One region of the Paenarthrobacter sp. FR1 genome, then DNA from elsewhere that is predicted to be linked to it. Evidence: predicted binding sites of a transcription regulator. Region 1 holds the regulator's gene; each other region holds the start of a gene.
The links. Region 1 encodes HrcA, which represses chaperone genes, less so after heat shock. Its sites were predicted from a motif close to TTNGCACTCGNNNNNNNCGAGTGCNAA; they were not measured.
Positions count from the first base shown of each region.

Region 2: the regulator HrcA is predicted to act here: its motif matches at 1,620-1,646, upstream of ACR30Z_RS05805 (Hsp20/alpha crystallin family protein).
Region 3: the regulator HrcA is predicted to act here: its motif matches at 7,309-7,335, upstream of groL (chaperonin GroEL).

Region 1 covers NZ_JBPFSF010000006.1:110,218-119,647, reverse strand. The annotation lists gene lepA (translation elongation factor 4) at 1-1,278, shown strand, start outside; gene hemW (radical SAM family heme chaperone HemW) at 1,279-2,508, shown strand; gene ACR30Z_RS13365 (DUF4870 domain-containing protein) at 2,533-2,946, opposite strand; gene ACR30Z_RS13360 (DUF3097 family protein) at 3,069-3,920, opposite strand; gene hrcA (heat-inducible transcriptional repressor HrcA) at 4,137-5,144, shown strand; gene dnaJ (molecular chaperone DnaJ) at 5,195-6,322, shown strand; gene ACR30Z_RS13345 (16S rRNA (uracil(1498)-N(3))-methyltransferase) at 6,325-7,098, shown strand; gene ACR30Z_RS13340 (GerMN domain-containing protein) at 7,132-8,169, opposite strand; gene ACR30Z_RS13335 (PhoH family protein) at 8,433-9,430, shown strand, end outside.
Region 2 covers NZ_JBPFSF010000002.1:239,264-249,034, forward strand. The annotation lists gene ACR30Z_RS05790 (FG-GAP-like repeat-containing protein) at 1-231, shown strand, start outside; gene ACR30Z_RS05795 (hypothetical protein) at 392-997, shown strand; gene ACR30Z_RS05800 (MerR family transcriptional regulator) at 1,107-1,589, opposite strand; gene ACR30Z_RS05805 (Hsp20/alpha crystallin family protein) at 1,730-2,152, shown strand; gene ACR30Z_RS05810 (J domain-containing protein) at 2,379-2,780, shown strand; gene ACR30Z_RS05815 (hypothetical protein) at 2,777-3,154, shown strand; gene ACR30Z_RS05820 (VOC family protein) at 3,283-4,320, shown strand; gene ACR30Z_RS05825 (cell division protein PerM) at 4,622-5,953, shown strand; gene ACR30Z_RS05830 (hypothetical protein) at 5,964-6,413, opposite strand; gene purN (phosphoribosylglycinamide formyltransferase) at 6,425-6,994, shown strand; gene ACR30Z_RS05840 (MFS transporter) at 7,052-8,404, opposite strand; gene murQ (N-acetylmuramic acid 6-phosphate etherase) at 8,472-9,431, opposite strand; gene ACR30Z_RS05850 (N-acetylglucosamine kinase) at 9,406-9,771, opposite strand, start outside.
Region 3 covers NZ_JBPFSF010000002.1:1,385-11,155, forward strand. The annotation lists gene ACR30Z_RS04715 (lipid II:glycine glycyltransferase FemX) at 1-1,040, shown strand, start outside; gene ACR30Z_RS04720 (peptidoglycan bridge formation glycyltransferase FemA/FemB family protein) at 1,151-2,467, shown strand; gene ACR30Z_RS04725 (threonine/serine ThrE exporter family protein) at 2,495-3,982, shown strand; gene ACR30Z_RS04730 (siderophore-interacting protein) at 4,043-4,882, opposite strand; gene ACR30Z_RS04735 (uracil-DNA glycosylase) at 4,948-5,718, opposite strand; gene ACR30Z_RS04740 (DUF3263 domain-containing protein) at 5,825-6,160, shown strand; gene ACR30Z_RS04745 (LytR C-terminal domain-containing protein) at 6,210-6,830, shown strand; gene ACR30Z_RS04750 (cold-shock protein) at 6,995-7,198, shown strand; gene groL (chaperonin GroEL) at 7,519-9,144, shown strand; gene ACR30Z_RS04760 (RNase H family protein) at 9,369-9,771, shown strand, end outside.

The DNA.
Region 1 (9,430 bases):
GACCTCCCCGCGCCCGTGGGCGATCCTGATGCTCCGGCCCGCGCCATGATTTTCGATTCGGTCTATGACACCTATCGCGGCGTGGTTACTTACGTCCGTGTGGTGGACGGCATGCTCCACCCGCGCGAACGCATCCAGATGATGTCCACCAGGGCAACGCACGAGCTCCTCGAAATCGGTGTGAGCTCCCCGGAGCCAACACCCTCGAAGGGCCTCGGCGTGGGCGAAGTGGGCTACCTGATCACCGGTGTGAAAGATGTCCGCCAGTCCAAGGTCGGCGACACCGTCACCAACCTGGCCAAACCGGCGTCGGAATCCCTCAGTGGCTACGCAGATGCCAAGCCGATGGTCTTCTCCGGCCTGTACCCCCTGGATGGCACGGACTATCCCGTCCTTCGCGATGCGCTCGAAAAGCTGATGCTCAACGACGCCGCCCTGGTGTACGAGCCCGAGACGTCAGCTGCACTGGGCTTCGGCTTCCGTGTGGGCTTCCTTGGGCTTCTGCACCTCGAAATCACCCGTGAGCGACTCGAACGTGAGTACAACCTGGACCTCATCTCCACCGCTCCCAACGTGGAGTACGAGGTGACCCTCGAGGACAAGAAGGTCATTCACGTCACCAACCCCAGCGAGTACCCCACGGGCAAAATCTCCGAGGTTCGTGAGCCTATGGTCTCCGCCACCATCCTCGCGCCCAACGAGTTTGTTGGGTCCATCATGGAGCTCTGCCAGAGCCGCCGCGGCCAGATGCGCGGCATGGACTACTTGTCCGAGGACCGCGTTGAACTCCGTTACTGGATCCCGCTGGCCGAAATTGTCTTCGACTTCTTCGACCTCCTGAAGTCCAAGACGCGTGGCTACGCCTCGCTGGACTGGAAGGCCGACGGCGAGCAGGTCGCCGACCTGGTCAAGGTCGACATCCTCCTGCAGGGCGAACAAGTGGATGCTTTCAGCGCCATCACACACCGCGACAAGGCTTACGCCTACGGTGTGATGATGACCGGTAAGCTTCGCGAGCTCATCCCCAGGCAGCAGTTCGAGGTGCCCATCCAGGCTGCCATTGGATCACGCATTATTGCCCGCGAAAGCATCCGCGCCATCCGTAAGGACGTTCTTGCCAAGTGCTACGGCGGTGACATCACCCGTAAGCGCAAACTGCTGGAAAAGCAGAAGGAAGGCAAGAAGCGCATGAAGATGGTGGGTCGCGTGGAAGTGCCGCAGGAAGCATTCATCGCAGCCCTGACCACTGACGAGTCCAAGGACAAGGCCAAGAAGTAGATGCCCAGCGTCCTACCTTTGGGCGATCCGGCACCTGCGGATGGCATACTGCCTCCGCAGGTGTTGGCCGGCGTCGAGCACCGCAAGTTCGGGCTCTACGTCCATATCCCGTTTTGCGCCGTCCGATGCGGCTACTGCGATTTCAACACCTACACGGCCACGGAACTCGGTGGCGGTGCCTCGCAGGATGCCTACGCTTCCACGGCTATTTCCGAACTTGACTTCGCGGCTGGGGCCCTTGATGCCTCGGGCCTGCCGCGGCGGCCTCTCGGTACCGTTTTCTTCGGTGGTGGGACTCCCACGCTCCTCCCAGCCGAGGATTTGGCCCGGATCTTGCGTGCCGCCGTCGGGCAGTGGGGGCTTGAACCCGGCGCCGAGGTGACTACCGAGGCCAACCCTGATTCCGTAACCCCTGAGTCCCTGAAGGTGCTGGCTGACGCCGGCTTCACCAGGGTCTCGTTTGGCATGCAGTCTGCCGTGCCGCATGTCCTGAAGGTGCTGGACCGCACCCATACCCCCAGTCGTGTGCCGCTCGTTGTGCAGTGGGCGCGTGAGGCCGGCCTCGCGGTCAGCCTGGACCTGATCTACGGTACGCCCGGGGAATCCATGGCGGATTGGCAATTGTCGCTTGAGACGGCTTTGTCTTACCAACCCGATCACATCAGCGCCTACGCGCTGATCGTGGAGGACGGCACTAAACTTGCTGCCCAGATCCGCCGCGGTGAAGTGCCGGGAATTGACGACGACGACCATGCCGCCAAGTACGAACTGGCCGACGCAATGATCTCAGAAGCGGGTTTGAGCTGGTACGAGGTCAGCAACTGGTCCAGGTCGCCCGAACAAGCGTGCCGGCACAATCTGGCCTACTGGCGTGGCGATGACTGGTGGGGGATTGGCCCCGGCGCCCATTCGCACGTTGGAGGCGTTCGTTGGTGGAATGTTAAGCACCCCACTGCCTACGCGGGACGGTTGGCTTCAGGAAGTTCGCCGGCCGCAGGCCGGGAAAACCTCGATGCCGATACCCGGGAAGTCGAGCGCATCATGTTGGAGGCGCGGCTGGGGACAGGTCTTGCCGTAGATGCCTTGGACACGATTGGGCGGCACGCGATGGCAGGGCTGATCGCCGATGAACTGGTGGACCCGGTTCAAGCCTTCAGGGGCCGTCTGGTGCTCACCTTGAAGGGGCGATTGCTGGCCGACGCAGTGGTCCGCCGAATCCTGCCCGAATAGCGCCGTCCGTCGGCGCCGGGGACACTACTTGATCCAGCGCAGGTTGAGCTTGTAACGGTGCGGTTGTCCGTGGTTAACCCGGATTCCGGCCGAGACGGAGAAGCACGTCAGTGCAACCCAGATGGCGGTGGCGATCACAGCAAAGACATTGCCCACTACGGGCAGCAGCACCAGGATGTTCGCCAGAACGGCGGCAATGGTGGGCGGCAGGGTGAAGTTCAGCGCTTCCTTGGATTCCTGGGCCGTGAACGGTCCGCGGTCCCTGAAGATCAAGTAGATGAGCAGCGACGGCAGGCAGCCCAGAATTCCGCCGAAGTGCGCCAGCGTAGCCCACTGCCTGTCCTCACTGGCTGTCAGCGGGAGTGCGTTGGCAGGCGCGCCATGGTACTGGGGCCGGCCTGCGGCGCTGCCCGGTTCTTCAGGAGCGTTCTCTGCCACGGTGTCTTCCCTTTGCTGTTAAAAGATGCTGCGGTGTTGCTGTCCCAGAATACCGGCACCAACGTGCTTCCCGGGACCAACGCCCCGATGGCACGCCAGCGCGGTTCCCGGCGGGCGTTGCTTCAGGGGACGGTGAGGAAGTCGATGACTTCCTCTACGCGGCCCAGCAATGATGCCTCAAGGTCGGCATAGCTGCGCACTGCACCGAGGAGCCTTTGCCAGCCCAGGCCAACATCCTCGGCGGTCGCGTGCGGCCAGCCGAACGCGCTAAGAATCCCGGTCTTCCAGTCAATGCCTCGCGGGACCGTTGGCCATTGCTCGATGCCCAGGACCTTGGGCCTGATTGCCTGCCAGACGTCCACGTAAGGGTGGCCCACGATCAAGACGTTCCCCACGGCGCCGGGGACTGTCATGGCCTCGGCCGCGATGCGTGACTCCTTGGAGCCCGTCACGAGGTGATCCACCAGGATGCCGAGCCGACGGTCCGGTCCCGGACTGAAATCGGCGATGGCTGACTTGAGGTCGTCCACGCCATGCAAGGGTTCCACGACGATTCCCTCTACACGCAGATCGTCACCCCAGACTTTTTCGACGAGTTCGGCGTCGTGCTTGCCTTCCACCCAAATGCGGCTGGCCTTGGCCACCTGGGCGCGGCTGCCTTGCACTTTCACGGAGCCCGAGGCCGTTCGTCCGGCAGGAAGTGCTGACGCGGGAGGGCGCGCGGCAGGCGGAAGCAGACGGATGGCCTGGCCCTCCAGCAGGAAGCCAAATCCGAGCTGGAACGACTTCGTCTTCCCTCGTCGGTCCTCAAGGGACACGATGTGCATTCCGCCGGACTTTTCCACGCGGGTGACTTCGCCGACCCAGCCCGACTGGACATCTTCGAGGACCATACCGCGCTGGACGGCCACCTCGGGCAGTTGGCGTTTGGCAGGAGCGGACAAATCCTGCGGGCCCCAGTTGTCGAAAGCCAAGGAGTTCCTACCTTTGTGCTGGAAGTCAGAACCGGCCGCAGTCGCTACCGGGCCCATGCGCTCATATGTGCCGTGGGCGGTTTCAATGCTAGCAACGGGGTAGCTCATACTAGACTTGTTAGCACTTGGGCATGTTGAGTGCTAACAGCGGTGGTCCGATTCGAGATCCCGCGTGACCGGTCGCAGGGACCACGGCAGTCGTCAGGAGGTGGAGCAATGAGTGAGCCACGCAAATTGGAAGTGCTGCGTGCCATCGTTGAAGACTACGTGCATTCCCGGGAGCCTGTTGGATCCAAGGCCCTCGTCGAACGGCACCATCTGGGCGTTTCCAGCGCCACCATCCGCAACGATATGGCAGTCCTGGAAGAAGAAGGCTTGATTGCGGCCCCGCACACCAGTGCGGGACGCATTCCCACGGACAAGGGCTACCGGCTGTTCGTCGACCGGATCTCGCAAGTGAAGCCGCTCTCTGCCGCCGAGCGTCGGGCCATCCACTCGCTTCTTGAGGGCCCTGATGACATCGACGACATTCTGGAGCGCACGGTAAGGCTCCTGTCGCAACTGACCAACCAGGTCGCCGTCGTGCAGTATCCGCACTCCAACCGAGCGCTGGTACGCCACGTGGAGTTCGTCCTCCTTGCCCCCAAGCAAGTACTTGTTGTCCTCATTGCGGACACCGGGAGCGTCGGCCAAAAGGTCATCGACGCGGGCTCGGATGTGGGCAACGAGGCCTTGATGCTTCTTCGCTCGCGTTTCCTCGGCAGCATCGCCGGCACGCAACTGGCCCTGTTGCCGCAGGTGCTGCCCTCTGTGGTTGCACTGTGCCCACCCGAGCTTCGCAGCTTGGCGCAAACGTTGGCGCAGGGGCTTCAGGCGCTGAGTGACACCAGCCGCGAGGAACGCATCCTGATGGCAGGCACTGCGAACCTCGCCCGCTCAAACGTGGATTTCCCGTTGAGCATCGGGCCGGTTCTGGAAGCCCTCGAGGAACAAGTTGTCATGCTCCGGTTGTTGTCCGATATGGGGGATGATCCCCGCGGTGTGACCGTGAGCATTGGCCGCGAGAACCCCTACGACGGTTTGGCAGAGGCCTCCGTTGTGGCCACCGGTTATGGCTCAGGTGCCAAGGTGGGCATCCTGGGCCCCACGCGAATGGATTATCCCACCACCATGGCCGCAGTTCGTGCCGTGGCCCGTTACCTTTCACGCATTCTCGGCGGCTGACCGCCGACCCGAGGAAACATCCGCAGTACAACAAGGAAGAGATACCGACTTTGAGCAGCCACTATGACGTTTTGGGAGTCTCGCCGGAAGCCACCGGGGAAGAGATCAAAAAGGCGTACCGCAAGTTGGCGCGGAAACTCCACCCGGACGTAAACCCGGGCGAAGATGTCGCGGAGCAATTCAAGGCCGTGACCCATGCTTACGAGGTTTTGTCGGACCCCCAGAAGCGCCGCGTCTACGATGCCACCGGCAATGAGAACGGCACCGACAACGGGTTCGGTGGCGGATACTCCGGCCAGGGCTTCGCATTCCAGGACATCTTCGACACCTTCTTTGGCGGGGGCGGCGGCCATGGCGGGCCGGCCTCGCGTGTTCGTCGCGGCCAGGATGCACTCATCAGCGTCCGCATCGATCTCAAGGATGCTGTATTCGGCGTCAACAAGAAGCTTGAAGTGGACACCGCGGTTATCTGCCCCACGTGTGACGGAAGCTGCTGCCGGCCAGGTACCCATCCGGAACGCTGCGACATTTGCGGTGGCAGCGGTCAGGTCCAGCGTGCCGTTCGGTCCATCCTCGGCCAGGTCATGACCACCGCTCCCTGTGGTTCGTGTGAAGGCTTCGGCACCGTCATCAAGGATCCCTGCAACGAGTGCAGCGGACAGGGCCGCATCCGCAGCCGCCGTTCCCTCACCATCAAGGTTCCGGCCGGCGTCGCAACGGGCACGCGTATCCAGTTGTCCGGACAAGGCGAAGCAGGGCCGGCCGGTGGACCTGCCGGCGACCTCTACGTGGAGATCCGCGTCAACAACGACTCCATGTACATGCGTGAGGGCGACGACCTCCACGCCACCCTCAGTGTGCCTATGACGGCCGCCGCCCTGGGAACGGAACTCCAGCTGGAAACCTTCGATGGCGCCCAGGACATCGATGTGAAGGCCGGCACCCAGTCCGGCGAGATCATCACGCTCAAGGGGTTGGGTGTCACCCACCTCCGCGGCTACGGTCGAGGCGACCTCAAGGTGCACCTGCACGTGGAAACGCCCACTAAGTTGGACCCCGCCCAGGAAGAGCTTTTGCAGCAGCTTGCCAAGCTTCGCGGGGAGCAGTTCACGGAAGGGAAGCTTGTAGCGAGCGGCGGCATGTTCGCCAAGCTGCGGGACAAGCTCGGTAACCTGTAGCGGTGAGCAATCCCGTTTTCTTCACCGCGGCCGGGAGCCTCGCCCACGTGGACCCGGGTTCCACGTTCGTCTTGGACGGCCCTGAAGCCCGCCATGCCGTGACGGTCAGGCGCCTGGCCGTGGGGGAGCCGGTGGATATTGCCGATGGTGCCGGGGCCCGGCTAACCGGCACTGTCGCCGAGGCAGGGTCCAGCACCTTGACGGTGACGGCATCGGACGTGGTGTTCGAGGAGCAACCTGAAGTCCGCCTGGTTCTGGTCCAAGCCCTGGCCAAGGGCGATCGCGACGAACTCGCCATCGAGACAGCCACGGAACTGGGAATTGATGCCGTTGTTCCGTGGCAGTCGGAACGCGCGATTGTGCGGTGGAAAGGTGATCGAGCCGCCAAGGCGCATGCCAAGTGGCAGTCCGTGGTCACTGCCGCAGCCAAGCAGGCGCGCAGGGCATGGATTCCTGAGGTGAGGCCCATGCTGGACACCGGCGCCCTGGCAAAAGCCGTCGCCGCTGCTGACTTGGCCGTCATCCTGCATGAGGATGCCAAGAATCCATTGCGAACTGTCCTGACGGCGTCGGAAGCGTTGCGTGGAGCCAGTGTCGGGTCTTCACGCGAGGTACTCCTGATCGTTGGACCGGAAGGCGGAATCTCACCACGAGAGGTGACACGGCTCAGCGACGCCGGTGCCGTCACGGCACTGTTGGGCAACCATGTCCTGCGGTCGTCGACGGCAGGACCCGCCGCCGTCGTGCTTGCCAGCGATGTTCTGGGGCGTTGGTGACCTGCGCCGCGGCGCCCACCAGGCCCTCGGCGCCTAGCCGACGCTGAACAAGCGGGTGTCCGTACTCGTTTCGATGGTGTTGCCGGCATCATCAACCTGCGAGACCCGAAGTTCGTACTTGCCGGCCTTCAAAGTGGCGCCGAAGGCAAAGAGGCCATACTGTCCGGGTTCGCCCGTTGCCTTGGTCTGGCCCGTGAGAAGGCTGGTCTTCTCACCCTTGCCGTTGTCCTGGAGGATTTGCCAATCGATTGGCCGTGAACTGTCGGTGCTGCGGCCGTTGAACTTGACCAAGCCCGTGGGCATGGAGGTGTCTTCCTGGGGATCTATGATCCAGAGTGGGGCCACCAGCGACGCATCGCGCGCCAGGGGCTCACCCAGCTGCACCTGTCCGAACGCCATGTAGTCCTTATGCCCGTCAACCAGGATGACCACCTGGATCTGCTGGCCGGAGTTGATGAGTCCCGAGGATGAGGCGGCCGCGGTGGCCGTGTACACGAGCTGTTGGACCGCACGTTGGGCCATGCCGGCGTCGAGGTTCGAGTTGAAGGCGTCGCGGGAAATATCGACCGTGATGACGTTCTTTCCCGAGATGGAACTCGCGAGGCTGCTCGGTTCCTGCCAGGGGGTAAAGAAGTCATGGTCCAAGGGCTTTTGAGCCATCATGATCCGCAATGCCGTGGTCACCGGGTTTCCGTCGCCGGAAATGTCCCTGAACTCGCGGTAGAGGTAGACCTCTTCCTTACTGCGTCCGATCCAATAAACCGGAATCTTGGTGGACGCCTGTGTCGTCTCCAACGGCGCATTGCTCGCCGGCGCCTCCTGGACCGTCAGCGATGGCGAGCTGGGGGTCGCTTGGCTGCCGTTGCCATTGGCGATGCAGCCTGTCAGCAGCAAGACGGCAAGCATCGCCGGCGCGGCAATGGCGGACTTGGTCCGCTTGCGTGCGCCGTTTCCGTTGCTTGCTGGCTCCGTGATGGGGTTTTCCTGTCCTGCCTTGGATGGTCGGCAGCCGCTGCCGCAGGGGCCGGGCTGCGGGGTGCTGATTCCACCCGCTATGCCAGCTTGGCACATCGTCGACGGCGGTCGGCCGGGATAGTGCGGACTGCAGCCAACTGAAACATGATTGATACCCGCTTGATGCAGAGTTGAGACAATATGTCGGCATTCCGCCGAAGGCCTTGAGGGGGCGCGCGATTGGGGGTTCATGGCGGGCCGCGCTGGCGTAGGATTGAAGACATTCCGGCATCAAGGCTGGCGCTCGTAGGCGGCCAGAATGTCGAATCGATGGGGTAAATACGACCAACCGGAGGAGATCAGGCCCTTAGGCCAGCACTATGAGTGAATCTTTGAACGGGCGGCTCAGGACCGGAAACGGCAACCAGCCACCCACTGAGTTCCCGCATTCGTTACCGGGCACGCGCACGGAAGTTGTCACGTTCGATAACTCCGAGCAGATGGTTCACTCGCTGGGCAGCCATGACGAAGCCCTGCGGTTCATTGAGGAACAGTTCCAGGACGTCAATTTCCATGTCCGGGGCAATGAGCTCTCAATGACAGGCCCTTCAGCCGTCATCTCACGCATCATGCGTCTCCTTGAGGAAGTGCGCGGGCTCGTGGCCAAGGGAACCGTGGTTACACCTGACGTCCTCCAGCAGCTCGTCTCGCTGTTGAAGAGCCAGTCGGTGCAGAGCCCCGCAGATGTCCTGACACACAACATTCTGTCCAGCAGGGGCAGAACCATCCGGCCCAAGACGCTGAACCAGAAGAACTATGTGGATGCCATTGATGACAACACGGTGATCTTTGGAATCGGCCCTGCAGGTACGGGAAAGACTTACCTTGCCATGGCCAAGGCCGTGCAGGCACTCCAGCTGAAGGAGGTCAGCCGGATCATTCTGACGCGTCCGGCCGTGGAAGCGGGTGAACGGCTGGGCTTCCTCCCCGGAACGTTGAGCGACAAGATCGATCCCTATCTTCGGCCGCTCTACGATGCCTTGCACGACATGATGGATCCGGAATCGATCCCGAGGCTGATGGCCGCAGGGACCATTGAGGTCGCACCATTGGCCTACATGCGCGGACGCACGCTGAACGACGCCTTCATCATCCTCGACGAAGCTCAAAACACCACGCCGGAACAGATGAAGATGTTCCTCACCCGGCTCGGTTTCGGTTCAAAAATGGTGGTCACCGGCGATGTCACCCAGATCGACCTGCCCTTTGGCGCCACGTCCGGATTGCGGATTGTCCGCGAAATCCTCTCGGGAATTGATGACGTCAATTTCTCCATCCTCGATGCCGCTGACGTCGTCCGCCATCGCTTGGTGGCCGA
Region 2 (9,771 bases), on a different contig from region 1:
TACCCCGGCAACGGGTCCGGCGGCTGGCTCCAGCAGCGCGCGATCGGCCAGGGCTGGAACGTCATGAACTCGCTGGTTGGTCCCGGTGACTTCAACGGCGACGGACGTGCAGACATCCTCGCTCGGAACTCCGCTGGCGAGCTGTGGCTGTACGCGGGCAGCGGCGGAGCAGCGTGGCCTACGGGATCCCGTATCGGCACGGGATGGAATGGGATGACGGCGATTCTCTAAGGTGCGCATGCCACCGATGCATCTTTGCGGCGGCGCCCGGGGTGGGCGCCGCCGCATTCTTGCGGTCTGTCATTCGCCCCTCGTATGACGTGAGATTATCTAGGCATCATTCGCATCATGCACTAAATGGGGTTCTCCAAAAATGAATACAAAAAGATTGATGTCAGCTCTTGCTGTGATCACCGCGCTGGGGCTGAGCCTTTCCGCGTGCGCCGCAGCAAGCCCCAGTCCGGCGGCCACTGTTTCAGTGGAACCTCTAACGCCCAGCACGCCCAGCCCGACGGCCTCGACGGCCAAGTCCCCGCGAGGCAACTTCGTCAAAGAAGTCGGAAGCTCGGCCGGCATTACCAACAAAGACTCAGATCGCATCGTTACTTTCACCGTAAACTCACTTACTCCGGATGCTCCCTGTACTGGGCCATACCCCCAGCCTGTGGTGAATGGGCACGTCGTAATCCTGGATGTTTCCATTGAGACTTTCCCGGAGTTGGCAGACCCTAACGGCGGCTACTCAGAGTTCGACATGAACGCTGGGATGTTCAAGTTCGTCGGCACCAACGGGACCACCTTCAACGGGGATCTCAACACCCAGGGCGCGTACATGTGCTTGGCTGACGAAGAAAGTATCAGCCATAACGGGCGGGGAATAGGTCCTGCAGAAAAGGTAACCGGCAAGATTGCGCTGGACGTGCCCGAGCCCCATGGAACGCTGATCTTTAGGAGTCACCTCACGTCCGGTAGCACCGGTTGGGAATGGACCTTCTAGCAATGAGCGCGGATGGTTTCTGCTGGGAGTCGTTGATGCTGTGACGAGGTAGAACGTGCAATTTCCCGAATACTAAAGCGTGGCTACTCCTCAGGGAGTGGCCACGTTTTTAGTCCATGTTCCTATTCTGTGGCGCCTTCTGTGGCGCCGGAGTTACTCGGTCTCGGCCACCCCGCGCCCGCTTCAGATCCTTCCGCAGCCCACGATTGTCTTCCCGCAGCCCTTCGTTGTCCTCAGCCAACCCACGGTTGTCCTCGCTTAAGCCCCGGTTCTCCGCTTCCAACTCCAGCACCAGCTTCACTCCGGCCAGGTTCAACCCCTCGTCCAGCAACACCCCGATCCTCCGCAAAGTCGCCAGGTTCCGTTCGCTGTAACGGCGGGTTCCGCCGTCGGTCCTCTCGGGAGTGAGCAGCCCTTTCCGCTCGTACAGCCGAAGGTTCTGCTGGCCGGTGCCCACGAGCTCGGCAGCAACCGAAATCGCATAGACACCCAACCCCTCCCGCTCGACAGCCGACGCAGAGCCGCCGTCGCTCGCTGAGGCGCCCTGTTCGCCGTCGTACTCCCCAGCAACAGGGCTCCGTGAACCCGCCATCAAGAACCTCCAAAAATCTTCGAAAACCTACTTGCACCACTCTCTCGCCAGTGCTATAAAAAATCTATACCAGCCACCACAGATCAGGAAGGGCTGGGACAACAACAAATCAGCATCAAGACCAGAGGAGTGAGAACACAATGCTGATGCGCACTGACCCGTTCCGCGAATTCGACAGGCTCGCCCAACAGGTTTTTGGCACAACAGCACGCCCTGCCGGCATGCCCATGGATGCTTGGCAGGAGGGCGAGGAGTTTGTCGTCGCTTTTGATCTGCCCGGTGTGAATCCTGAGACCGTTGACCTTGATGTCGAGCGCAACGTCCTCACGGTGAAGGCAGAGCGCAAGTCGCCCGCTGGCGAGAACACTGAGTTGATCGCCGCCGAACGACCCCAAGGCGTCTTCAGCCGGCAACTGATCCTTGGCGACACCTTGGACACCGAGGGCGTCAAGGCCAGCTACGACGCGGGCGTGCTGACACTCCGCATCCCCGTCGCCGAGAAGGCAAAGCCACGGCGCATCGAGATCACGTCCAACGGACAACGGCAGGAAATCAACGCATAAACCGTCCGCTCCGCTGGAGGGTCCGCCCGGGGGTGGCCCACCAGCGGAGCGCCGGACCGGGAGCCTCCGATCGGCCGCAGCATCGGAAAGAGGGCGCAGGCTTCGTGCCACGCCACAGCGCTTGTCGCGCAGAGGAATAAGCGGTCCCTGACGTCGTCTCCCGATCGATGGCCCTCGGCTCACGCCGGGGGCCATCCCCAATCCACGGCACCCCAACGGACCAGCAGTGAACAGCCAACCTGACTACTACGCCACCCTCCATGTGCCACCCGACGCGACAGCCCGCGACATCGCCCGCGCTTATCGCCGCTTGCTGCGGACACGTCACCCTGACACGCGTCAAACGGCGGACGGCGACACCACTGGTGCGTACGACGCCCAGGAACTGCACGCCATCATGCAGGCGTACGTCGTTTTGTCGGACCCAGGAAAGCGGGCGGCTTACGATCGTGCGCGCTCTGGCTTGCCTGCCCCTGCGCCGGGAACGCCGGTGAAGGTCCGTGTCCACGGCCACGAACCGGGAGCCGACAAGCAGGCAGCCACCGGGAAGCAAGCGCCGATTTCGTTCGGGCCACCCCGATGGGAACCATCACCCGGAACCCTCAGAAACCCAAGGAGTCATCCATGAGTGCCTGGCGTCCATACGACGGCCACATCATCCCCGCCTTCTACGAACGGTTTGAGAAACGCTGGGGGAGGGGGACGGCCCCCTTCCTGGACCCCGAAGTCCACGAACAGCCCATGCCGCGGGCGCAGTGGATCAACCCGGACACGGGGGCGGCAGTCGCCGTCGTCCCCATCTGGACCGACGACCCCGAACACCGTTCCTTCGGAGTCTTCTACCTTCCGCCCGCAGGAGACATTTGGATGCTCCGGCCCGGCCCCACCGCATTCCTGGAACCCGGCGAGGGAGCGAGCAAGCAACAGGTGACGCTCCGCAACGACGCCTTCCGGAAGGCCGTTGACCACGCCAAGGAGTTCATCTACGGGCCGCAGCCCTGAGGGACGTCCTTGAGGGGCGGGACCTCGAGTGGAGGAGTTCCGACGTCGGCGAGGTAAATCGCGGACCAATCCTGACCTCGAACGGTCATAGGCTGAAGCCACTGAACCCCGAGGAAGAGGACACAGCCATGACCGCGGCAAACCCGAGTATCAGCACCGTCCCTACCGGCTACTCCAGCGTCAGTCCCTGGCTCATCACACGTGACACCAACGCCCTCTTCGAGTTCATCACCGCAGCATTCGGCGCAGAGGAGATCGACCGCGTCGTCGGGGAGGACGGCACCATCGGGCACGCGGAGGCGCGGATCGGCGACTCGGTAGTCCTCGCTTTCGACAGCCGACCGCACTGGCCCGCAACGCCGTCGTACCTCCGCCTGTACACGCACGACGCCGATGCCGCCTTCAACGCCGCCCTCACCGCGGGTGCCACGGTGGTTTCGGTCCTGGACAACAGTGCCTGGGGCGATCGCGGTGCCAGGATTCAGGACCCGTTGGGGAACGTCTGGTGGATCATGTCGCATATGGAGGACGTCTCCGACGACGAAGCCGCCAACCGTTGGCAAGCACCGGAGTACGCGGCGGGGATGGCGTATGCCATCGACTCGCTTCACCGGCACATGACTGGCCAAGAGGACGCGCCTGTCCCGGGCGAGGTCAAGGCCATGGCCCCGCCGCTACGTGCTGAAGGAGTCAGTGCCGTGCCTGTCGGCTATTGTTCCGTTGAACCGTGGATCATTACGCCCAGCACGCCTGAACTCCTTGAGTTCATCGCCGCCGCGTTCGGCGCCCAGGAAGCGTTCCGAGTGCCCATGGAAGACGGGTCCATCGGCCACGCGGAGGCGAAGATCGGCGATTCCAACGTCCTCGCCTTCGACTCCCGCCCGGACTGGCCTCCGACTCCGGCGTTCCTTCGCGTCTACGTCGACGACGGCGATGCCGCCTTCGCTGCTGCGCTCGCCGCCGGTGCCACGGCAGTGACGAACATGACGGAGATGTTCTGGGGCGAACGGGTGGGCAGGGTCCGGGACCCCTTGGGGAACCTTTGGTGGATCCACTGCCGGGAGGCTGAGCTCACCGAGCAGGAAGCCTACGCTCGGGCGGGTGATCCGAAGTTCGTGGAGGCCATGGAGTACGTGTCGGGCGTCGACTTCTTCGCGAGGGGTTAGCCCCGGAAAGCAAAAAGAAGGCTGGTGCAGCCTAAGGAGAGAATCCCAAGGCGGCTGCACCAGCTGCTAGTACGACTTTCTGCTATGAGTTGTGACACCTATCCATTGGCCGCTCCTAGTTCCCGGCTTCGATTGTTTCCGGGCCTTGCAATGTCAGCTGGGGGCGATCATGGCGTTCGGCATCCGCCCCGTGAGAACACCTCCAATCTTACGGCGACCCAAGGGAAAAAGCGCAGGGATTCGCGGTATTTCAGGGGCGCCTGCCGGGGGAGTGGGGCCCACCGTGGCACGATAGATCACGATGAAACTGCGCGCTGATCAGACCGGAAACCGTGGCCTCCCCATGCCCCTTTGGCTGCAGGGCGGTTTGGAAGCGGCGCAGGCAGCCTTCATTTCAGCCATCGTTGTGGTGTTGCCGCTGGTGGGAGTGTGGGCCACGGACGGTTTCCAGGACCGGAACGTGGACTCCCTGGCTCGCCTTGCCGGTCAGGCTTGGTTGCTGATTCACGGCGTCCCGTTGGAACTCGCCCAGGTCAACCTTGGTACGGCTGCCCAGCCGGGCTCGGGCCTGCTGTCCCTGATTCCGTTGGGCCTGGCGCTCATCCCGTTCATGTTGGCGTGGCGGGCCGGCCGTCGACTCGCCCGCGCCTCCTATACGGACCAGCTCTGGCAGGCCTTCCTCGGCGCCTTTGTTGTGTACGCCGCGTTCGGCGCAGCCACGGGCTTCGTGTGCCGCACCTCTGAAGTCGTCATAAATCTCTGGTTGGCGATGACCATCCCCCTGATCTCCTTCGGTCTGGGCATGATCGTCGGTGCACGGCGCGAAGCGGGCTCCTGGAGCCGACTGATCGGCGTCGACGCCGTGGCCTGGCTCTCAAAGACCAGCCAACACTCCCGCTGGGCAGGCTCCTACGTTGGCTCGGCGTTGAAAGCCGGCTTTGTGGCCGCGGTGGCAGCTGTTTGCCTGGCCGCAGTGCTGCTGGCAGTGACCATCGTGTGGCATTGGACGGACATCATCGCTGTCTACGAAGGGATCCAGGCGGGCGCTTTGGGCGGTGCAGTGCTCACTATCGCCCAGCTCGGTTTCCTGCCGAACCTGGTTGTTTTCGCGTTGGCGTGGTCCTCAGGGGCGGGCTTCTCGCTCGGCGTCGGATCGACCGCTGGACCGCTTGGTACCGCAGTAGGACCACTCCCGGCAGTTCCCATTCTGGGCAGCCTTCCCGCCGGGCAGCTCGAGTTCGGTGCCATGGCCCTGGCGCTCCCCGTCGTCGCCGGCATCCTTGCGGGCTGGTGGTTCCTGCGTGAAGGAGAGAACCACTTTGACGAGTGGCTCTCCATCAAGATCAAAGCCCGCTGGTTCACCGCCACCGTTTCCACCCTGTTCCTGGGCGCGTTCATCGGCATCGTCGCGGGCCTCCTGGGTGGTGCGTTGGCCTGGATCGCACGCGGTTCGGCCGGCATTGGACGGCTCACGGAAATCGGACCCCACCCGCTGTGGACGGCAGTCTGGCTGGCCGCGGAGGTGGGTATCGGCGTCGTGATTGGCTACGCAGTGGGGCCGTGGCTGGAACGCCGCCAGAAGCTCCGCGAGGCGAACCTCGACGAAGTAGCGTACGACGACGAACACGCCTGAGCGGGTCCGGCTACCGCAGCGGACCAGGCATCGAGTTCTCAAGCTGCGTAAGGCACTGTGTCTTGGCGGATTCCGTCAGAGCGCCCCGCGAGCAGTCCTGGTAGGTGCTGACCTGTTTGAAGAAGAGCACGGACGTCAGGATGAGCAGGCACATTATCGCCGTGACCACCAGGCCGGAGATCGTCCCGAACAACATCAGCCGCGGGTGCTTGTACTTCAGCGTCCGCACCAGAACCACGATTCCCAGCACCAGACCGGCAAGCGTCAGGATGGCGCTCAACCACACATAGTTCACGTTCAGGGAGAAGACGAAGAACGCGCCCAAGGCCGTCAAGAGGAAGGCGCGGAACAGGATTTGGGTCACGCCGAGGGCGGACTTTTCGGCCTCGGAGCGGGGTTGCTGGCTCGGCTGGGGACCGACGTCGGGATTCATGTTTTCCAGCCTACGCGAGCCGCCCATAAGCTAGTGCAATGCGCATTGTTGTCCTCGTCTCCGGTACCGGTTCCAATCTTCAGGCAGTCATCGACGCCGTGAAGTCGGGTGAGCTGGATGTCGAGATCGCCGCTGTAGGCGCAGACCGTCCCGATACCTATGGCGTGGAGCGCTCTGATGAGGCAGGGATCGAAACCTTCGTGATCAACTTCAACTCGTTCGAAACCCGCGCGGAGTGGGATTCCGCTTTGCGGGACAAGGTCTTGTCCTACAAGCCGGACGTGGTGGTTTCCTCCGGTTTCATGAGGATCGTCAGCGAGGACTTCATCAACGCTTTCGACGGCAAATACGTCAACACCCACCCTGCGTTGCTCCCGTCCTTCCCAGGCGCCCACGGGGTCCGCGACGCCATGGCGTACGGCGTGAAGGTCACGGGCTGCACCGTTCACTGGGCGGACGCTGGGGTGGACACGGGACCCATCATCGCGCAGGAAGCCGTGGCCGTTCTGCCCAACGACTCCGAGGAATCCCTCCACGAACGCATCAAGGTAGTGGAGCGCCGCCTGCTGGTCCAAACCCTCGCAGACCTCGCCGCCGCACCCAAGTAGCTCGCATTTGTGGTTGTTCCCAGGGCTGGGAACAATTACAAATGCCAGTCAGTTGGGTTAGGAGAGTTCGCGCTGCTTGGTTTCCGGGGCGAAGAACGCCATCCACAGCACGGACAGCAGCACCAGGCCACCGGCCATCGCGAACGACTGCGCCAGCCCGAACTCCGGCCAGAAGAATGAGGCAAACACCAGGGGCCCGAAGCCTGCGCCGATGCGGGAGAACGTCGATGCCCAGCCGAAGCCCGATCCACGGAGTTCCGTCGGATACAGCTCGGACACATAGGCGTACAGGACCGGGATGGCCACCTGGACCACGAAGCCGAACACCAGCAGCCAGAACACCGCGGCTGAGGGAATGTCCACCACGAAGGCCACGATCACCAGCGTCAGCGCAGACAACGGACCGGTGACAGCAAGGATCCACTTGCGGCCCACTCGCTCCACCAGCAGCGCTGCGACCACCACGCCCAGAAGTCCGACGGCGGCCATGCTCGCCGTCGTGACAAACGCCTTGTACTCCTCGAAACCAGCACCGATGAGGATCCGGGGCATCCACGTCAGTGACAAGTAGTAGACCAACAGGATGCTGAAGAACAGGGCCCAGGCAGCGGTGGTGATCTTCCAGTTGAACGTCCAGATATTGCGCAACTGCGTCCAAGCGCTGCCGGGCGAGAGACGCGGAGCGGCCTGCGGTTCGGGGAGGCTGTATGCCCGGGGCTCGGCACCGGTCGCCTCCACCAAGCCATCGATCACCGCAGCGGCCTCCGCCCGGCGACCCGCTCGAATCAGGAACAGCGGCGACTCCGGAACCGAACGACGAACCCAGAACACCAGCAGCGCCGGCAGCACCATGATGAGCATGGTGAGCCGCCAGTCGCCGAAGGCAGCAACAAGCCCAGCTGAGATGAAACCACACAGCGCTGCACCAATCGGCCACCAGCCGTCCATGGCAGTGAGCACCTTGCCCCGTTGCTTGCGGGGCGTGAACTCACCCACCAAGGCGTAGTCCACGGGGATGCAGCCGCCCAGGCCGAAGCCGGCCAGGAACCGGAAGATGCAGAACCACACAATGTCCGGGGCGAAGGCGCCCATGACTGTGAAGATGCTGAAGATGAGGAGGGTGGCAGTGAACGCCTTCTTGCGCCCGATGGTGTCGGCTATGGTGCCCCACGCGAACGCACCCACGGCCATGCCGATCAGGTTGGCCGTGCCGATCCAAGCGGCGTCAGCGGGCTGCAGGGACCAGTGCTTGGACAGCAGCGGAATGAGGATGCCGTTGAGCGTGACATCCCAGGCGTCGAACATGAAGCCGAGCCCGCCGATCAGGAAGATCCTGCCTTGGACCTTCCAGCGCCACGGCAGTTCCTGCACAACTTGCTCGCCGCTGGGCACGGCTGTGTATGTATTCATTTGCCCTCCTGCATGCAACTTTATGCGCTGGGCACAGTACCCGAAGCCGCCGGTACCGCCGTTCGGGTTACTTCTGGTTCTCGATGGCCCTGCGCAGGAAACCGCCGGCTTCTTCCAGGGCACTCTTGGCCTGGCCGGCATCGATGCCCGTCAGCAGTACCAGAATGGCCGCCTTCACCGAACCTCCAACCGAGTCCAGGGCGGTTGCTGCTTCCTGGGCAGAAACGCCGGTTGCATGCTGCACGGTCCTCTGCGAACGGGCCAGCAGTTTCTCGTTCGTCGCCCGCAGGTCCACCATGAGGTTCCCGTAGGTCTTGCCGAGCTTCACCATCACCAAGGTGCTGATCATGTTGAGGACGAGTTTCTGGGCCGTGCCTGAATTCAGTCTGGTGGAGCCCGCGATGAACTCCGGACCCACCTCAATCTCGATCGCGGCATCCGCCACATGACTCACGGCCGAGCCCTTGTTGCAGGCCAGCGACGCCGTGAACGCACCCCGCTTCCGGGCTTCCTCCAGCGCCCCAATGACGTACGGCGTCCGCCCCGAGGCAGTAATACCCACGACGGCGTCCGCTTCGGTCACGTTGATATCGTGCAGGTCGCGTGCCCCGGCAGTGGCGTTGTCCTCGGCGTACTCCACCGGTTTCTGGATCGCCTGCACACCGCCGGCGATCAGTCCGACGACGAGTCCCGGCGGGGTGCCGAACGTCGGCGGGCACTCACTGGCGTCGAGCACGCCCAGCCGCCCTGCCGTCCCGGCTCCCACATACAACAGGCGGCCACCGCGCTGAAGCCGCTCCGCAACGGCGTCGACGGTTTGAACAATCGCGGGGCTGGCTGCCTGGACGGCGGCGTGTACCCCTGAACTGTGGGCAAGCATGGCCGCGACGAGTTCCTCGGTGCCCAGGATGTCTAAGTTGTCCAGGCCCTCGGCTGTGGCTTCTGTCTGCAGTCCGGCAAGTTCCGTGCGCAGGCCCGCGAGCTTGTCCGCGTCCGTGGGGCTAGTCGGGCCAGTTTGTTCCGTCACGGTGGATGTACCTTTCCTGGATGAGCCCGCGGCGCGTCGCAGCGAGGGCAGCACCGTCCAAGCCATCGCCGAGCGGGGCCACCACCTCAATCCCAGCCGAAGCGAGGGACTTCCGCAAGAGCGAGGCAAAGAACTCCGATCCCACGACTCCGCCCAGCATCGCCACCCGCCGCGACGCGCCCTCCCCGCCGGAGGCGAGCTCCACGGTGCGGGTCAGGATGCGGCAGGCCTCGCCGATGATGCCATGCGCGACGGCGTCACCTGACTCCGCTGCCTGCAGAACCAGCGGCGCGAAACGGGCCATCGCCCGGTAGGGGTTCTCCTGTTCGGCCAACCAGCC
Region 3 (9,771 bases), on a different contig from region 1:
AGGAAATCGATAACTGGGACAAACACGTCACGGCTAATCCGAACGGCGGCAACATGCTGCAGTCGGACGCCTACGCGGCAGTCAAGGACGGCAACGGTTGGTTGGTCCGCCGCTTGGTGGTGGAGACCGCCGATTACGCCAGCTACAACTTGCTCCTGGAGAAGAAGTTCCCAGTGATGGGCCGCCTCTGGTATCTCATCAAAGGCCCCGATGCCGCCGTCGTCGAAGACATCAGCCCCATGCTCAAGGCGATCGCCGCATTGGCCAAGGAACAGAAGATGAACGTCTTCACCATCAAGATCGAACCCGACGTAGTGGAGTCTGCCGAGGCAACGTCCCAGTTGACGGCTGCCGGTTTGGTGAAGGCCCCCAACATCCAGTCCAACGACTCCACCGCGCTACTGGACATCTCCGCGCCAGCCAATGAAGTGCTCCGCAGTATCTCCTCACGGGCCCGGAACGCGGTCCGCAGGGCAGAGCGGGAGGGGTGCGAGGTTCTCCCGGCTGAGCCCGGCGAAGACAGTTACCGCAAGCTCTACGCGCTCATGCAGAACACTGTAAACGCCAAGGGTGCCATGCCGCTGCGGAGCTACGAGTACTACTCGAAGTTCTGGGAAGAGTTCTGCAGCCGCGGCCAGGGGCATTTCTTCTTCGTCCACGAGGACGGCGCACCCAGCGTTGGCGCTTTCGTCATCAACTACGGTTCCAAGGCCACGTACAAGGACGGCGGTTCCACCCAGAACCGCAAGCAGTACGGTGACTCGCACCTCGCCCAGTGGGCGGCAATACAGCGCATGCAGGAACTTGGCTGCGTGGAGTACGACTTCTGCGGCACACCGCCTGCCGCGAGGATCAAGGACAAAACCCACCCCCTCTATGGAATGGGCCTGTTCAAGACGAGCTTCACCAAGACCGTCACGGACTTCGTGGGCTGCTACGACCTCGTGCTGGGGCCTGTCCGGCACAAGTTGTGGCTCAAAGGTGCGGAGCGCATCTTCCGTCGACTCGAGACCATGCGCACAGGCGGCCAGTTCTACTGACGGTCAACCACAGCCAGAACGCCAACTTCAGGCCCGCCCCGGCCACCAACGGGTGCAAATCTACTTTAGGTGAGGTATTTTCTTTGACTCCGATTGAGGCTGGAACCGACATGGAATTCGTGATTCTCAGTGACGCTGATTTCGAGACCTTCGCCAAGGGCCATCCGCAAGGCAGCTTCATCCAGTCCATGGACCTGACGCGGTTCCAGCGCGCCCGCGGGCAGGAAGTCGAGCTCTTCGGCGTGACCCGCAGCGGCACCCTGATTGCCGCAGGGAAGCTCGTCTACACTGCCAATCGCTTTGGCTACAAAGTGTGTGACTGCGCCAAGGGACCACTGATGGACTACAGCGACGCCGCCGCGGTGCGCTTCGTCGTCGAGCAGTTGAAGAAGCGCGCGGCCTCGAAAAAGGCCGCTGAGCTGCGCATCTCGCCCAACATCCGGTACATCGCGCGCGACGAAGAAGGCGCCGAGCACCCGGAGGTTGAGGACAATCGTCCGCTGCTGAAGGAGTTCGAAGGCCTGGGCTTCAGGCACCAGGGCTTCGACATGAACTTCGCGAACATCAACTGGATGTTCATCAAGCAGCTCGACGGGATTGCCGATTCCGAAGAGCTGATCATGGGCATGAACTACCGCACCCGCAAGGCCATCCGGAAAGCCGAGAAGAACGGCGTGTACCTGGAGCAGGCCACGCTGGAAACACTGGACGATTTCTACAGGGCGTTGAGCACCGCCGGCGACGAGAAGGGCTTCACGTACCGCGAGCGCGAGTACTACGAGCAACTTCTCCGCAACACCTCCGCTGAGTTCACCAAGCTCATGATGGCCAAGATCAACATCCCTGAGTACCGCGCGTCCATCACTGAGCGCCTGGATGCCGAGTCCAAGACCCTCGCGGACCTCAAACGGGAGGTAGAGGAGACTGGCAGCAAGAAGAAGGCCAACCGCGTCAAGGTGGTCCAGGACCTCGTCGACAGCTACGAGCGCAGCCTCAAGGACATCGAACGGTTCCCCGATTCCGTGGGCGTCGCGACTGTGGCAGCCATCCACTTCGCCTGCTCGGGCGACGAACTGGTGTGTGTCATTGGCGGCACCGTGCAGGACTACATCTACTTCAACGGCGCCACGTCCCTTTATTGGGGCATGATGCTGCACGCGCTCAACAACGGGTATTCCCGCTACAACTTCTACGGCACGTTCGGCATCCAGGGCCAGGACGAGACCGGACATGGCGGCTATGAGTTCAAGAAGGGCTTCGGAGGCGAGGTAGTGCAGTTGCTCGGCGACTTCGTCGCCCCCGTGAACCCCTTGGTGTTCAACGCCTACCGCGTGGTCAGGGAGCTCGCAGGAGCCGCCCAGACAGTACTGGGACGATTGCCACTTGAGAAATTGCCAGTAGTGCGAAAGCTTCGGGGGAACCGCTAATCAAACAAGCCAAAGGAGGATCACCGCGTGACTGAACGCCCCGAGGGGTCCGCCAGCCGGCCCCACACCGACGGTTTGCCCAAGACCCAACCGTTGCGTCCGTCGCAGGTCCGGCAGAACGTCAACGCCAAGCGCATGCTCATGCGCCTGGTCCAAGGTGATAGTCCGCCCACCGCCCCCATGAACATCGTGGACCGGCTTGCGGGGAGTCCTTACGCCAACCCCACCATCCAGGTGGTGGGGGTGGATGCCTCGGCCCGGAAGACCATCGACTTCGCCCTTCATCTGGCAGAGGTCATGTTCCGATACGGCGCTGGGGCCTTGGAAGTTGAAACCAGCATGATTGCGGTCACTGCTGCGCTTGGCCTGAAGAACATTGAAGTGGACATCACCAACCAGTCGGTGGCCATCAACTATGCTCCCAAGGACCAGACTCCCATCACGCTGCTTCGCGTGGTGCGCTCCTGGACCAACAACTACGCAGGCTTGGCTCAGGTGCACCAACTGGTCACGGACATCGTGGCCGGCGGAGTGGGCCGCGACGAAGCCGTACGCAGGTTGAACGAGATCATTCGCAGCGCCAAACCGTTCCCGCGGTGGATGGTCACCATGGCCTTCGGCATCTTTTCGGCGGTCTTTGTGGGCGTCCTGGGTGGCGGGCTGGGTGCATCGGCCGTGGCTTTTGGCTCTAACATCCTGATCAGCCTGCTCTCCCGTCAACTTGCCAGATGGCGGACGGCGGACTTCTTCAACACCATGGCGTGCGCGTTTCTGGTCACCTTCATCGCCCTGATGCTCGGCTGGGCGGGTGTGGACATCCCTCCGTCCATTGTGGTGGCGGGCGGGATCCTGCTGTTGCTCCCAACGGGCCGCCTCGTTTCGTCAGTGCAGGATGCCATCAACGGCTTCCCGGTCACAGCGGCCGGCCGGTTCCTCTCCACGGCGCTCACCTTCGGAGCCATCGTCGCGGGTATCGGCGTCGCCGTCGTGGTCGGAACGCTGATGGGCAGCGAAGTCCTGGACGTCACGCGAACATTCCCCGACGCGTATCCGCTGTGGGGCCAAGCGGTCCTGATCGCGATCGCGGTGGTGGCCATCGGAGTCACCGAACAAACGCAGATGCGTCTGTTACTTCCGACGGCGGCAGTCGGCATCGTGGGCTTCTTCGTTTTGTGGGGTGCCGGGGCAGCTGGTCTCGGCGATCGCCTGTCGCCGGCCGTCGCGGCGGTGGTGATCGGTCTCCTGGGCCGGGTTGTGGCGCTCAAGCTGGGTGCTCCGCAGCTGGTGGTGGCCGTCCCGGCGGCCCTGATCCTATTGCCCGGCCTCACTATATTCCGGTCGATGTATGTTTTGACCGTGGAAGAGGGAGACATCCTTGTGGGTGCTGGCGGCATGCTCAACGCCGCGGCCATCGTCATGGGGGTGGCAGCGGGCATCGTGCTCGGCGACAACCTCGCCAGGCCGCTGACCAAGGGCCTGTCCAGCAATGAACGTCGCCGGGTCAGGCGCCGCTAGGCATATCAGAGCAAACAGAAAGGGCGCCGCATCTTCGCGGCGCCCTTTCTGCACTAAAAGCTAGATCTGTCCTACGGGAAGTTTCTTCTCTGCCTGGAAGACTTCCTCAACGCGGCCTTGGGCCCAGTAACCGGACAGGGAGACCTGCGAACGCTCCAGCCCGCGCTGTGCGAAGAAGATCTCGCGCAGGCCCCTCATATAGCCACGCTCGCCGTGGGCGAAGACGTCGACCCGCCCGGGCAGCCATTCTGTGGTGCGCAGTGCCTCAAGCAGGAGATCGCTGGATCCGGCGGGAGTTCCCTTGCGGAGCAGCCAGTGCAGTTCCACGCCGGCCGGTGCTGAGATCGGCAGAATGTCGGCCTCGCTGTCCACCTCAAGGTAGGCCGTTCCACGGGCGTTAGCACCCAAAGCTTCAACGCAGGCGGCGATGGCCGGGATAGCGGCGTCGTCTCCGGCGAACAGGTACCAGTCCGCGTCAGGGGCGGGCTTGTAGGCCCCGCCCGGGCCTGTGAAGATCATGGAGTCGCCTGGTTCGGCTGCGGCTGCCCAGGGCCCGGCGAGACCTTCGTCGCCATGCACCACGAAGTCGATGGCCAGTTGCTGGGCTTCGAGGTCCACCCAACGGATGGTGTAGGTCCGGGTGTGCGGCCACTGCTCACGCGGCATGGTGTCCCGGATGGTCCATAGGTCCAGCGGATATTCGTAATCGACACCCGGCTGCGGGAAGACGATTTTCACGTAACGGTCCACGTACTCGTTGTTCGCGTAGTCGCTGAATCCTGGCCCGCCGGCAACGATCCGCACCATGTGCGGCGAAAGTCGTTCCTTCCGCAAGACGGTCAGATTGACCTGGGGGCGGGTTTTGCGTGAGGCGGACGAGGTGACGGGGAGAGCAGTCATGAAGGTAAGCCTAAGCTAATTCACTGAACGCCTGCTGGGTATGAGTCGAAGGTTACAGTTCCGGGCTAGAGCACGGGCAGTTCCCACTTGATGGGGTCGGCGCCCTGCGCCCGCAAAAGGTCATTCGTGCGGCTGAAGGGCTTGGAGCCGAAGAAGCCCCTGGACGCCGACAGGGGACTCGGATGTACCGAGACAACCGACGGCGCTCCCGCCAGCAGCGGCGCAACTCCTTCGGCATCCTTTCCCCACAAGATCGCCACCAGTGGCCTCTGTCGACCAGTCGCGTCGGTTCGATTGGCCACAGCGGTGACGGCCGCCGTCGTCAGGGCCTCCCAACCTTTGTTGCGGTGTGAGCCGGCATTCCGCGCTTCGACGCTGAGGACGCGGTTCAGCAGCAGGACGCCTTGGTCCGTCCAGGCGCTGAGGTCGCCGTGGACCCGGGGTGGCAGGCCGAGGTCGTCATGAAGTTCCCGGTAGATGTTGGCAAGGCTGCGGGGGATGGGGCGCGTTTGCCGTGACACGGCAAAGGAAAGCCCGACGGCGTGTCCCGGCGTCGGGTACGGGTCTTGGCCCAGAATGAGTACTTTGACGTCAGTAAGCGGCTGGCGAAAGGCGCGCAACAGATTGTCGGCGGCAGGAAGGACCTCGGCGCCGTTCCGGGCCTGGCGGGCCACGAAGGCCAGCGCGTCCCGGAGTTGTGGTTCAACAGGCCGCAAGGCCTCTGCCCAGTCGGGGGCCATCAGCTCCTCAAGCGGCAGATCAACCAGCGCGTCAAATCCGGGATCCGCCACGCCCGTGGGTTCAAGGTCAAACAGTGCATCCTCGCCAGTCACCACGCCATTGTCTCCCGCCTGGCGCCGGCAGGGCGAATGACAGCGTTGTTATTCGCCCGTAACATAGGGGTAGGACATTTTCACCCAACAAGCGTCGAAGGAGTGTGCCGTGGCAGAACCAGCACCGGAACCGATGGCGCCGCAGGCTACCGGGTTGGCCCTTGAAGATCTCGCGGCCGGGACCCGCAGCGACTCCCCGCTCAGTGAACGGGACCAGCAGATGCTGGCCCTGGAACGGCAGTGGTGGAAGTACGCCGGCGCCAAGGAACAGGCTATCCGCGAACTGTTCGATCTCTCCGCCACACACTATTACCAGATCCTGAACGCCTTGATCGATACCGAGGATGCGTTGGCCCACGATCCCATGCTGGTCAAGAGATTGCGTAGACTACGTACGTCCCGCCAACGTGCGCGGACGGCACGTCGCTTGGGGTCCGACGCGTAAATCGCCAGGCTGATCTGTCAGCAGCAACCAGCAAGGACAACGCTTCACCATGACCAAATTTGCCAGGGACGAATTCGACCAGGTCCCACAGAACACCAACCGGCAGGGCGTGCACCGCGACGCCCAGGAGACCGCCCGCCCCACCCTGTGGCCGGTCCTGACCGTAGGAGCCGTAGCTTTGGTGCTCGGCCTGGTGGCCTTCCTGATCCTTCCGAACCTCGGCTTGGTGGCCCCGAGCGCGTCCTCAAACGTTTCGACGCCGGCTCCCCAGCAAACTGGTGCCTCACCATCTGCCGAGCCCACCGAGGCAAGCAGCGACCCCGCCGCCTCCGGCGAACCCAGCCCGGAAACGACGCCATCGGACGTTCCGTCCGAGACGGCGTCCGCAGCGCCGGTGGACAAGACCACCCCGGTGGCGGTTTACAACGGGGCCGGTACCGCGGGCCTGGCCGGCCGAGTGGCAGGCTTGGTCGAAGGTGACGGCTGGACGTTAAGCACCGTAGGCAACTGGGGCGGCGTACCCCAGCAGACGTCCGTCATCTTCTTCAATGCTCCTGCGCAGAAGGCCAACGCCGAAGCCCTTGGCGCACTCCTGGGCATCCAGGCGATTGTGGAAACCCCCGACGTCCAGCAGCCCTTGGTGGTCGTGGCGGGACCCGGCTACCAGTAGCCGCGAAACGGTCCGAAAAGGCCCAACTCGGTTAAGCCTCAATAACAAAAGTGATGCCCTCCCCGTTCATGGCAGCGCCGGCATAGTGACAGTGGTTACAGTGGATTAATTCCGGTACGGAGATCCCGGCAACCGGTCTTGGCTACTGCGAAAGTGTGGGCATCATGGCATTGGGAACCGTCAAATGGTTCAACGCCGAAAAAGGCTACGGCTTCATCACTGTGGATGAATCCGGGGACGACGTCTTTGTACACTGGTCCGCCATCCAAATGGACGGCTTCCGCGCCCTGGAGGAGGGGCAGCGGGTGGAGTTCGAACTGGGGGAGGGCCAGAAGGGGCCGCAGGCCGAAGGGGTCCGGGTCGCGTAGCTCGCCGCGAGTTCAGCAGTTCCCGTCAGCTCATGGCTGAAACCCCTTTGTTTATAGCGTAAATTGGCATCCCTGCTTGCACTCTCCCCCGCCGAGTGCTAATTATTGATTTAGCACTCCTACGGTTCGACTGCTAAGTCCGGCCCGGTTAATCCCGGTGGCGGATGGCTTTGGGCCGCTGGAGGATCAAGAAAAAACCTTGGTGGGGTGAGGTTCGGAGCGCGGGGCATACATAGGCCGCAAGCAAAGGACCGTCCGTCGCGGGCACCCCATCTGACAGGTACCTTCTTAACGACTGTCCCGAAAGGACTACCGCCGTTATGGCCAAGATCATTGCATTTGATGAAGAGGCACGCCGCGGCCTCGAGCGGGGCCTGAACATCCTCGCTGACGCCGTCAAGGTTACCCTCGGCCCGCGTGGACGCAACGTCGTCCTCGAAAAGAAGTGGGGCGCCCCCACGATCACTAACGATGGCGTTTCCATCGCCAAGGAGATCGAGCTGGACGATCCTTACGAGAAGATCGGTGCAGAACTGGTCAAGGAAGTTGCCAAGAAGACGGATGACGTCGCTGGCGACGGTACTACCACTGCAACCGTGCTCGCCCAGGCACTGGTGAAGGAAGGCCTGCGCAACGTTGCCGCCGGCGCCGACCCGCTGTCCCTCAAGCGCGGTATCGAGAAGGCTGTCGAGGCAGTCATCAGCGAACTGCTGGCCTCCGCCAAGGAAATCGAAACCAAGGAAGAGATCGCAGCTACGGCTTCCATCTCCGCCGGTGACCCGGAAATCGGCAGCCTGATCGCCGAAGCCCTGGACAAGGTGGGCAAGGAAGGCGTCATCACTGTCGAGGAGTCCAACACCTTCGGCCTGGAGCTCGAGCTCACCGAGGGCATGCGCTTCGACAAGGGTTACATCTCCGCTTACTTCGTCACGGATGCTGAGCGCCAGGAAACGGTTCTCGAAGACCCGTACATCCTGATCGTCAACTCCAAGATCTCCAACGTGAAGGAACTCGTCACGGTTCTGGAGAAGGTCATGCAGTCCAACAAGCCGCTGCTGATCATCGCCGAAGACATCGAGGGCGAGGCTCTGGCCACCCTGATCGTCAACAAGATCCGTGGCACCTTCAAGTCCGTTGCCGTCAAGGCTCCGGGCTTCGGTGACCGCCGCAAGGCTCAGCTCGCCGACATCGCCATCCTCACCGGTGGCCAGGTCATCTCCGAAGAAGTTGGCCTCAAGCTCGAAAACGCTGGCCTGGAACTCCTCGGCACCGCCCGCAAGGTTGTTGTCACCAAGGACGAGACCACCATCGTTGAAGGTGCCGGCGACGCCGAGCAGATCGCCGGCCGTGTGGCCCAGATCCGCGCCGAGATCGAAAACTCCGACTCCGACTACGACCGCGAGAAGCTGCAGGAACGCCTGGCCAAGCTGGCCGGCGGCGTTGCAGTGATCAAGGCCGGTGCCGCAACCGAAGTTGAGCTCAAGGAACGCAAGCACCGCATTGAGGACGCAGTCCGCAACGCCAAGGCTGCTGTTGAAGAAGGCATCGTTGCCGGTGGTGGCGTTGCCCTCATCCAGGCCGGCGCCAAGGCATTCGCCAACCTCACCCTCCAGGGTGACGAGGCAACGGGTGCCAACATCGTCAAGGTTGCCATCGACGCTCCGCTGAAGCAGATCGCCTTCAACGCAGGCCTCGAGCCGGGCGTTGTTGTAGATAAGGTTCGCGGCCTGCCTTCCGGCCACGGCCTGAACGCTGCCACGGGCGTCTACGAAGACCTTCTGGCTGCCGGCGTCAACGACCCCGTAAAGGTCACCCGCTCGGCTCTCCAGAACGCTGCCTCCATCGCTGGTCTGTTCCTGACCACCGAGGCTGTAGTTGCCGACAAGCCTGAGAAGAACGCTCCGGCTGCCGGTGGCGACGAGATGGGCGGCATGGGCGGCTTCTAAGCCCCTAAGCTGTAGCGATACAGCGCCAAGCATCACGCTTTAGAGCAAACGACGGCGGTCCTCACCTACTGGTGGGGGCCGCCGTTTTGTGTTGGCTCCCGAGGGCCGGCTCCCCAAGGAGGTAGCAGCAGGGGCCCTTATGAACGCTCAAAACGGCATCCCGTGCTGCTTAGTGGAGTAATAGCACGGAATAAGTGTCAGTGCGTTCTGGCAGGATTAACGCTATGACGATTATTGCTGCCGCCGATGGGTCCGCCCTCGGTAATCCTGGACCGGCCGGCTGGGCCTGGTACGTTGATGACTCCTGTTGGCGCGCAGGAGGGTGGCCGCACGGCACCAACAACCAGGGCGAACTAATGGCTGTCCTGGACCTGTTCAGGTCCACTGCCCATGTACCCCAGGAAGAACTGCTGATCCTGTGCGACAGCCAGTACGTTATCAACTGCGTCACCAAGTGGATGCCGGGCTGGAAGCGGAAAGGCTGGCGGAAGGCCGACGGCAAGCCTGTGCTGAACGTGGACCTGCTCAAGGACATCGATCAAGCAATCGTTGGCCGGAAGTACACGTTCGAATGGGTCAAAGGCCACGCCGGCCACGACCTGAACGAAGCCGCGGACGAGCGCGCAC